2 regions of the Streptomyces alboniger genome follow, and region 1 is predicted to be linked to the other one. Evidence: predicted binding sites of a transcription regulator. Region 1 holds the regulator's gene; the other holds the start of a gene.

Region 1 (3,426 bases):
GTCTTCAGCGGCACCTTCGTGCCGAGCGCCGCCGCCGTCATCGGGATGGTGACCGTGCAGTGCAGGTCGTCGCCGCGCCGCTGGAAGACGTCGTGCGGCAGCTCGTGGATCTCGACGTAGAGGTCACCGGCGGGCCCGCCGCCGGGCCCGACCTCGCCCTCGCCCGCGAGCTGGATCCGCGTGCCGTTGTCCACACCGGCGGGGATCTTCACCGTCAGCGTCCGGCGCGACCGGATGCGGCCGTCACCGGCGCACTCCGGGCACGGCGTCGGCACGACCGTGCCGAACCCCTGGCACTGCGGGCACGGCCGCGAGGTCATGACCTGGCCGAGGAAGGACCGCGTGACCTGCGACACCTCACCGCGACCGCGGCACATGTCACACGTCTGAGCGGACGTCCCCGGCGCGGCACCCTCACCGCTACAGGTCGTACACACCACGGCGGTGTCGACCTGGATGTCCTTGGTGGTCCCGAAGGCGGCCTCGTCGAGGTCGATCTCCAGCCGGATCATGGCGTCCTGGCCGCGACGCGTGCGCGAGCGCGGTCCGCGCTGCGACGCCGTCCCGAAGAACGCGTCCATGATGTCGGAGAAGTTGCCGAAGCCACCGGCGCCGAAGCCGCCCGCGCCTCCGCCGCCCGCCTGGGACAGGGGGTCGCCGCCGAGGTCGTAGACCTGCTTCTTCTGCGGGTCCGACAACACCTCGTACGCGGCGTTGATCTCCTTGAAGCGCTCCTGAGTCTTCGGGTCCGGATTCACATCCGGGTGAAGCTCACGCGCCAGCCTCCGGAAGGCCTTCTTGATCTCGTCCTGGGAAGCGTCGCGGCGCACGCCGAGTACGGCGTAGTAGTCCGTGGCCACTTACGACTCCGCCAGGATCTGTCCGACGTAACGTGCCACTGCGCGTACTGCTCCCATCGTTCCCGGATAGTCCATGCGGGTCGGTCCGACCACGCCTAGTTTCGCGACTGCCTCGCTCCCCGAACCGTAGCCGACCGAGACCACGGAGGTGGAGCTGAGGCCCTCATGGGCGTTCTCATGACCGATCCGTACGGCCATGCCCGAATCCTGCACCTCACCAAGCAACTTGAGGAGCACGACCTGCTCCTCAAGGGCTTCGAGAACGGGCCGGATCGTGAGGGGAAAGTCATGTCCGAAGCGGGTGAGATTGGCGGTCCCGCCGATCATCAGCCGCTCCTCGGTCTCCTCGACGAGTGTTTCGAGGAGGGTGGAGAGGACCGTCGCGACCGTACCGCGGTCCTCGGTCTCGAAGCTCTCGGGCAGGTCCTGCACCAGCTGCGGCACATCCGCGAAGCGGCGGCCCGCGACCCTGCTGTTGAGGCGCGCCCGCAGATCCGCGAGCGACGTCTCGCCGAAGGGCGCCGGACAGTCGATCATCCGCTGCTCGACCCGGCCCGTGTCCGTGATCAGTACGAGCATCAGCCGGGCCGGCGCGAGCGAGAGCAGCTCCACGTGCCGCACCGTCGACCGCGTGAGCGACGGGTACTGCACGACGGCGACCTGCCGGGTCAGCTGCGCGAGCAGCCGGACCGTGCGCCCCACCACGTCGTCGAGGTCGACGGCGCCGTCGAGGAAGTTCTGGATGGCGCGCCGCTCGGGCGCGGTCATCGGCTTGACGCCCGCGAGCTTGTCGACGAAGAGGCGGTAGCCCTTGTCCGTCGGGATGCGCCCGGCGCTGGTGTGGGGCTGGGCGATGAACCCCTCCTCCTCCAGCGCCGCCATGTCGTTGCGCACCGTGGCCGGGGAGACGCCGAGACTGTGCCGCTCGGTGAGCGCCTTGGAGCCGACCGGCTCCTCCGTCCCGACATAGTCGTGGACGATGGCGCGCAGCACTTCGAGCCTGCGTTCACTGAGCATCGCGCACACCTCCAGCCGTCATCCGTCGCGGTGGTCCCCTGCCTGGCACTCAACGCGGGTGAGTGCCAGCCTGTCAAAAGGTCAGTGTACGGCCGTCGGGTACGGCCCCGGCAAGGCCGGACGCCACCGGACCCCATCGAGCCGTCCGGGCCCGCCCGAGCGGCCGTGCCGAGGCGCACCACAGCGGCTAGCGTCACCGTATGGATGTGGAACCGGCATGGGAAGCCGCGGGCTGGGAACGGCTCGCGCCGCGGGTGGGGCGGTGCCGCCTGCCGGTCTGGGACTGCACGGCGGGCCTCGTCGTCGGCGACGACGCCGCTCTGATGATCGAGGCGGGGTCGAGCCTGGCGGAGGGCGCGGCGCTGCGGACGCGGGCCGGGGAGATCCTCGGCGGGGGCCGCCGCGTGACGCATCTCGCGTTGACGCACCCGCACTTCGACCACGTCCTCGGGGCCGCGGCCTTCGCGGGGGTGGAGGTGTACGGCGCGGTGGGCATCGACACGGTGTTCGCCAGGGGCGCCGACGAGCTGCGGGCGGACGCGGTGCGGCACGGCGTGGACCCGGAGGCCGCGGCGGAGGCGGCGGACCTCCTCGTCCACCCGCGCCACTTGGTGTCCGGCGAGTGGACGCTCGACCTCGGCGGCGGCGTGCAGGTCCTCCTCGCGAACGTGGGCCCCGGCCACTCGGGCCACGACCTGGTGGTCCTGGTGGCCGGTGGCGACGGCGGGCGGGAGATCGTCTTCTGCGGTGACCTGGTCGAGGAGTCGGGGGAACCGCAGGCCGGTCCGGACGCGGTGCCCTCGCAGTGGCCGGCGGCGCTGGACCGGCTGCTCGGCCTGGGCGGGGAGGACGCGCGGTATGTGCCGGGGCACGGTGCGGTGGTGGACGCGGCTTTTGTCCGTGCGCAGCGCGCCACACTGGCGGCCCGCTTCGGCGTGTCGTAGCGGGCGGTCCGCGCCTTTTTCCTATCGTCGCCGGAATGCGCCCACCCGTCTCCCGCCGCCACCCCTCCGAGGGCCCTCCGGGCCCGCAGCGCCGTATGTACTCCGCCGATCTCACACCACCTTGGAAGAAGCCGAAGCCCGTACCGGAGGTGGCGGCGGACGCCGGCCTCGTGGTGGAGGAGCTGAGCACCGGTTTCTGCGGGGCGGTGATCCGCTGCGAGAAGACGGCGCAGGGCCCGACGGTGACGCTGGAGGACCGCTTCGGCAAGCACCGGGTCTTCCCGATGGAGCCTCGGGGTTTCCTCCTGGAGGGCAGGACGGTCACGCTCGTGCGCCCCTCGACGGCTCCGGCTTCCCCCGTACGTCCTTCTCGCACCGCGTCCGGCTCGGTGGCCGTGCCCGGGGCGCGGGCCAGGGTCGCCCGAGCCGGCCGCATCTACGTGGAGGGCCGCCACGACGCGGAGTTGGTCGAGCGAGTATGGGGTGACGACCTGCGCATCGAGGGCGTGGTCGTCGAATACCTGGAGGGCATCGACGACCTGCCCGCGATCGTCGCGGAGTTCTCCCCGGGCCCCGACGCGCGCCTCGGCGTCCTGGTGGACCAC
Region 2 (3,426 bases), 990 kb from region 1:
CCGCGGACGGGCCGTACGTGCTGGACATCGCGCGGCGCACGGGCGGGGCCGTGGAGGACGTGAACGACGAGCAGGTCGTCGACGCGATCAAGCTCCTCGCTCGGACCGAGGGGATCTTCGCGGAGACCGCGGGCGGTGTGACGGTGGGCGTCACCAAGAAGCTCGTCGAGGCGGGGCTGCTCGATCCGTCCCTCACCACGGTCGTGCTCAACACCGGGGACGGCCTGAAGACGCTGGACGCTGTCGCTGAGACGTCGCAGGCCACCGCGACCATCAAGCCGAGCCTTGAGGCGTTTCGCTCCGCGGGTCTCGCCAACTGAGGTTGTTGCTTCCCTGCGGGACGGCTGTGGCTGGTCGCGCAGTTCCCCGCGCCCCTGACGGGGCGCCCCCATCCCCGTATTTCTGAGGTGAACCCCATGAGCGTGAACGTTCGTATCCCCACCATCCTCCGCACCTACACCGGCGGCAAGGCCGAGGTCGTCGCCGAGGGGGGCACCCTCGGTGAGGTCATCGCCGATCTGGAGAAGAACCACACCGGCATCGCCGCCCGTGTCCTGGACGACCAGGGCAAGCTGCGGCGCTTCGTCAACGTGTACGTGAACGACGACGACGTCCGCTTCGAACAGGGCCTGGAGACGGCCACTCCGGACGGCGCCGGCGTCTCGATCATTCCGGCGGTCGCCGGCGGATGATCTATTTCCGCAACTTTCCTGCGTAACCAGAATTGCCCCCTCCGGGAGACAAACGGAGGGGGCAATTCTGGATGGTTGAGCGCGGTACAGTTGGGAAAGGCGCTTCTCCGTTTGTGCCGAGCGCATATACGAACTCGGCCCGGAGTCGACAAGAAGCAGCCAAAGCGAGCCACCCTTTTGAGTCGCATGTGCCATTTGTCGGGCCCGACTTGCCCCGGCTTCTGGCGAATTCTCCGCATATTCCCGTTCGCGGGTGCTCAGAATTCTCGTCCGATTGACCTGTTGCAGAGGGCAGTTGGACAGATACATTCAGCGGCGGTCGACGCGTTCCGGCGCACACCCCCAACCAGTGGGGGGTGAGGTCTGACCCGGGTCCGCGAAGTGCGGTCCTGTGCAAGGGCCAGTAATAGGGGAGTTAGGCATGGCTCAGGGCACCGTCAAGTGGTTCAACGCGGAGAAGGGGTACGGCTTCATCGCGGTCGACGGTGGTGCGGATGTTTTCGTCCACTACAGCGCGATCCAGATGGACGGTTACCGCACCCTTGAAGAAGGTCAGCGAGTCGAGTTCGAGATCTCGCAGGGCCAGAAGGGTCCGCAGGCGGACATGGTCAAGCTCGCCGTCTAGCTCGGCGCGACCGACCACCGAAGCAAGCATCGCGAGGGGCTCGTATCCCATGGGGGTACGGGCCCCTCGTGTGCGCCCGCGCGCCCGCGGGTAGGACCGGAGCGCCTCCGGGGATCCGGGAGAGGCGCTTGCACTCGCAGGGGTCGAGTGCTAATCATTGGGCTTAGCACTCTCCCAGTGAGAGTGACAGAACTTGGATCGGGCCGGTGAGGTCCGCAGGCCGAGTGGGGCAAGGAACCACAAGGTTTGCAGGCCGTCCGTCGCGGGCACCGACGTCGATCCGGAGCATGCCACCCCTGTCCGGGAGGACCACTTCACATGGCCAAGATCATCGCGTTCGACGAGGAGGCACGGCGCGGCCTCGAGCGCGGCATGAACCAGCTCGCCGACGCCGTCAAGGTGACCCTGGGCCCCAAGGGTCGCAACGTCGTCCTCGAGAAGAAGTGGGGCGCCCCCACGATCACCAACGATGGTGTTTCCATCGCCAAGGAGATCGAGCTCGAGGACCCGTACGAGAAGATCGGCGCCGAGCTGGTCAAGGAGGTCGCGAAGAAGACGGACGACGTCGCCGGTGACGGCACGACGACCGCGACCGTCCTGGCCCAGGCCCTGGTGCGCGAGGGTCTGCGCAACGTGGCCGCCGGTGCCAACCCGATGGCCCTCAAGCGCGGCATCGAGAAGGCCGTCGAGGCCGTCTCCGGTGCCCTCCTCGAGCAGGCGAAGGATGTCGAGACCAAGGAGCAGATCGCTTCCACGGCCTCCATCTCCGCCGCCGACACCCAGATCGGCGAGCTGATCGCCGAGGCCATGGACAAGGTCGGCAAGGAAGGCGTCATCACCGTCGAGGAGTCCCAGACCTTCGGTCTGGAGCTGGAGCTCACCGAGGGTATGCGCTTCGACAAGGGCTACATCTCGGCGTACTTCGCCACCGACATGGAGCGTATGGAGGCGTCGCTCGACGACCCGTACATCCTGATCGTCAACTCCAAGATCTCCAACGTGAAGGACCTCCTTCCGCTGCTGGAGAAGGTCATGCAGTCGGGCAAGCCGCTGCTGATCATCGCGGAGGACGTCGAGGGCGAGGCGCTGTCCACGCTCGTCGTCAACAAGATCCGTGGCACCTTCAAGTCCGTCGCCGTCAAGGCCCCGGGCTTCGGTGACCGCCGCAAGGCCATGCTCGGCGACATCGCCATCCTCACCGGTGGCACCGTCATCTCCGAGGAGGTCGGCCTCAAGCTGGAGAACGCCGGTCTCGACCTGCTCGGCCGCGCCCGCAAGGTCGTCATCACCAAGGACGAGACGACCATCGTCGACGGCGCCGGTGACAGCGACCAGGTCCAGGGCCGCGTCAACCAGATCCGCGCCGAGATCGAGAACAGCGACTCGGACTACGACCGCGAGAAGCTCCAGGAGCGCCTGGCGAAGCTCGCGGGCGGCGTGGCCGTCATCAAGGCCGGTGCCGCGACCGAGGTCGAGCTCAAGGAGCGCAAGCACCGCATCGAGGACGCCGTTCGCAACGCGAAGGCGGCCGTCGAGGAGGGCATCGTCGCCGGTGGTGGCGTGGCCCTCATCCAGGCTTCCGCCGTCTTCGAGAAGCTTGAGCTGGAAGGCGACGAGGCCACGGGTGCCGCCGCTGTGAAGCTGGCCCTGGAGGCCCCGCTGAAGCAGATCGCGGTCAACGCCGGCCTTGAGGGCGGTGTCGTCGTCGAGAAGGTGCGCAACCTGACCGTCGGCCACGGCCTGAACGCCGCGACGGGTGAGTACGTCGACATGATCGCCGAGGGCATCCTCGACCCGGCGAAGGTCACGCGCTCCGCCCTCCAGAACGCCGCGTCGATCGCCGCGCTGTTCCTCACCACCGAGGCCGTCATCGCCGACAAGCCGGAGAAGGCGGGCGCTGCCCCGGCCGGCGGCGGCATGCCGGGCGGTGACATGGACTTCTGATCGACCTCTGGTTGATCACTGTCCTTACGTACCGAGGGCGGCACCCCTTCTCAGGAAGGGGTGCCGCCCTCGGGCGTTCTCCGGCTACGGCAGCCGGTCCATGATCCAGGCGCAGAGTTCCTCGGTGACGAGGGTGTGGCCCTCGTTCTTCGAGGCGCAGCGGAA

The links. Region 1 encodes HrcA, which represses chaperone genes, less so after heat shock. Its sites were predicted from a motif close to TTNGCACTCNGNNNNNCNGAGTGCNAA; they were not measured.
Region 2: the regulator HrcA is predicted to act here: its motif matches at 1,481-1,507, upstream of groL (chaperonin GroEL).

What each region holds. Positions count from the first base shown of each region.
Region 1 covers NZ_CP023695.1:2,603,319-2,606,744, forward strand. Annotated here, with positions in the region: gene dnaJ (molecular chaperone DnaJ) at 1-860, opposite strand, end outside; gene hrcA (heat-inducible transcriptional repressor HrcA) at 861-1,877, opposite strand; gene CP975_RS11470 (MBL fold metallo-hydrolase) at 2,078-2,821, shown strand; gene CP975_RS11475 (DUF3097 domain-containing protein) at 2,857-3,426, shown strand, end outside.
Region 2 covers NZ_CP023695.1:3,591,441-3,594,866, reverse strand. Annotated here, with positions in the region: gene thrC (threonine synthase) at 1-320, shown strand, start outside; gene CP975_RS15780 (ubiquitin-like small modifier protein 1) at 417-692, shown strand; gene CP975_RS15775 (cold-shock protein) at 1,114-1,317, shown strand; gene groL (chaperonin GroEL) at 1,636-3,261, shown strand; gene CP975_RS15765 (lipase family protein) at 3,346-3,426, opposite strand, start outside.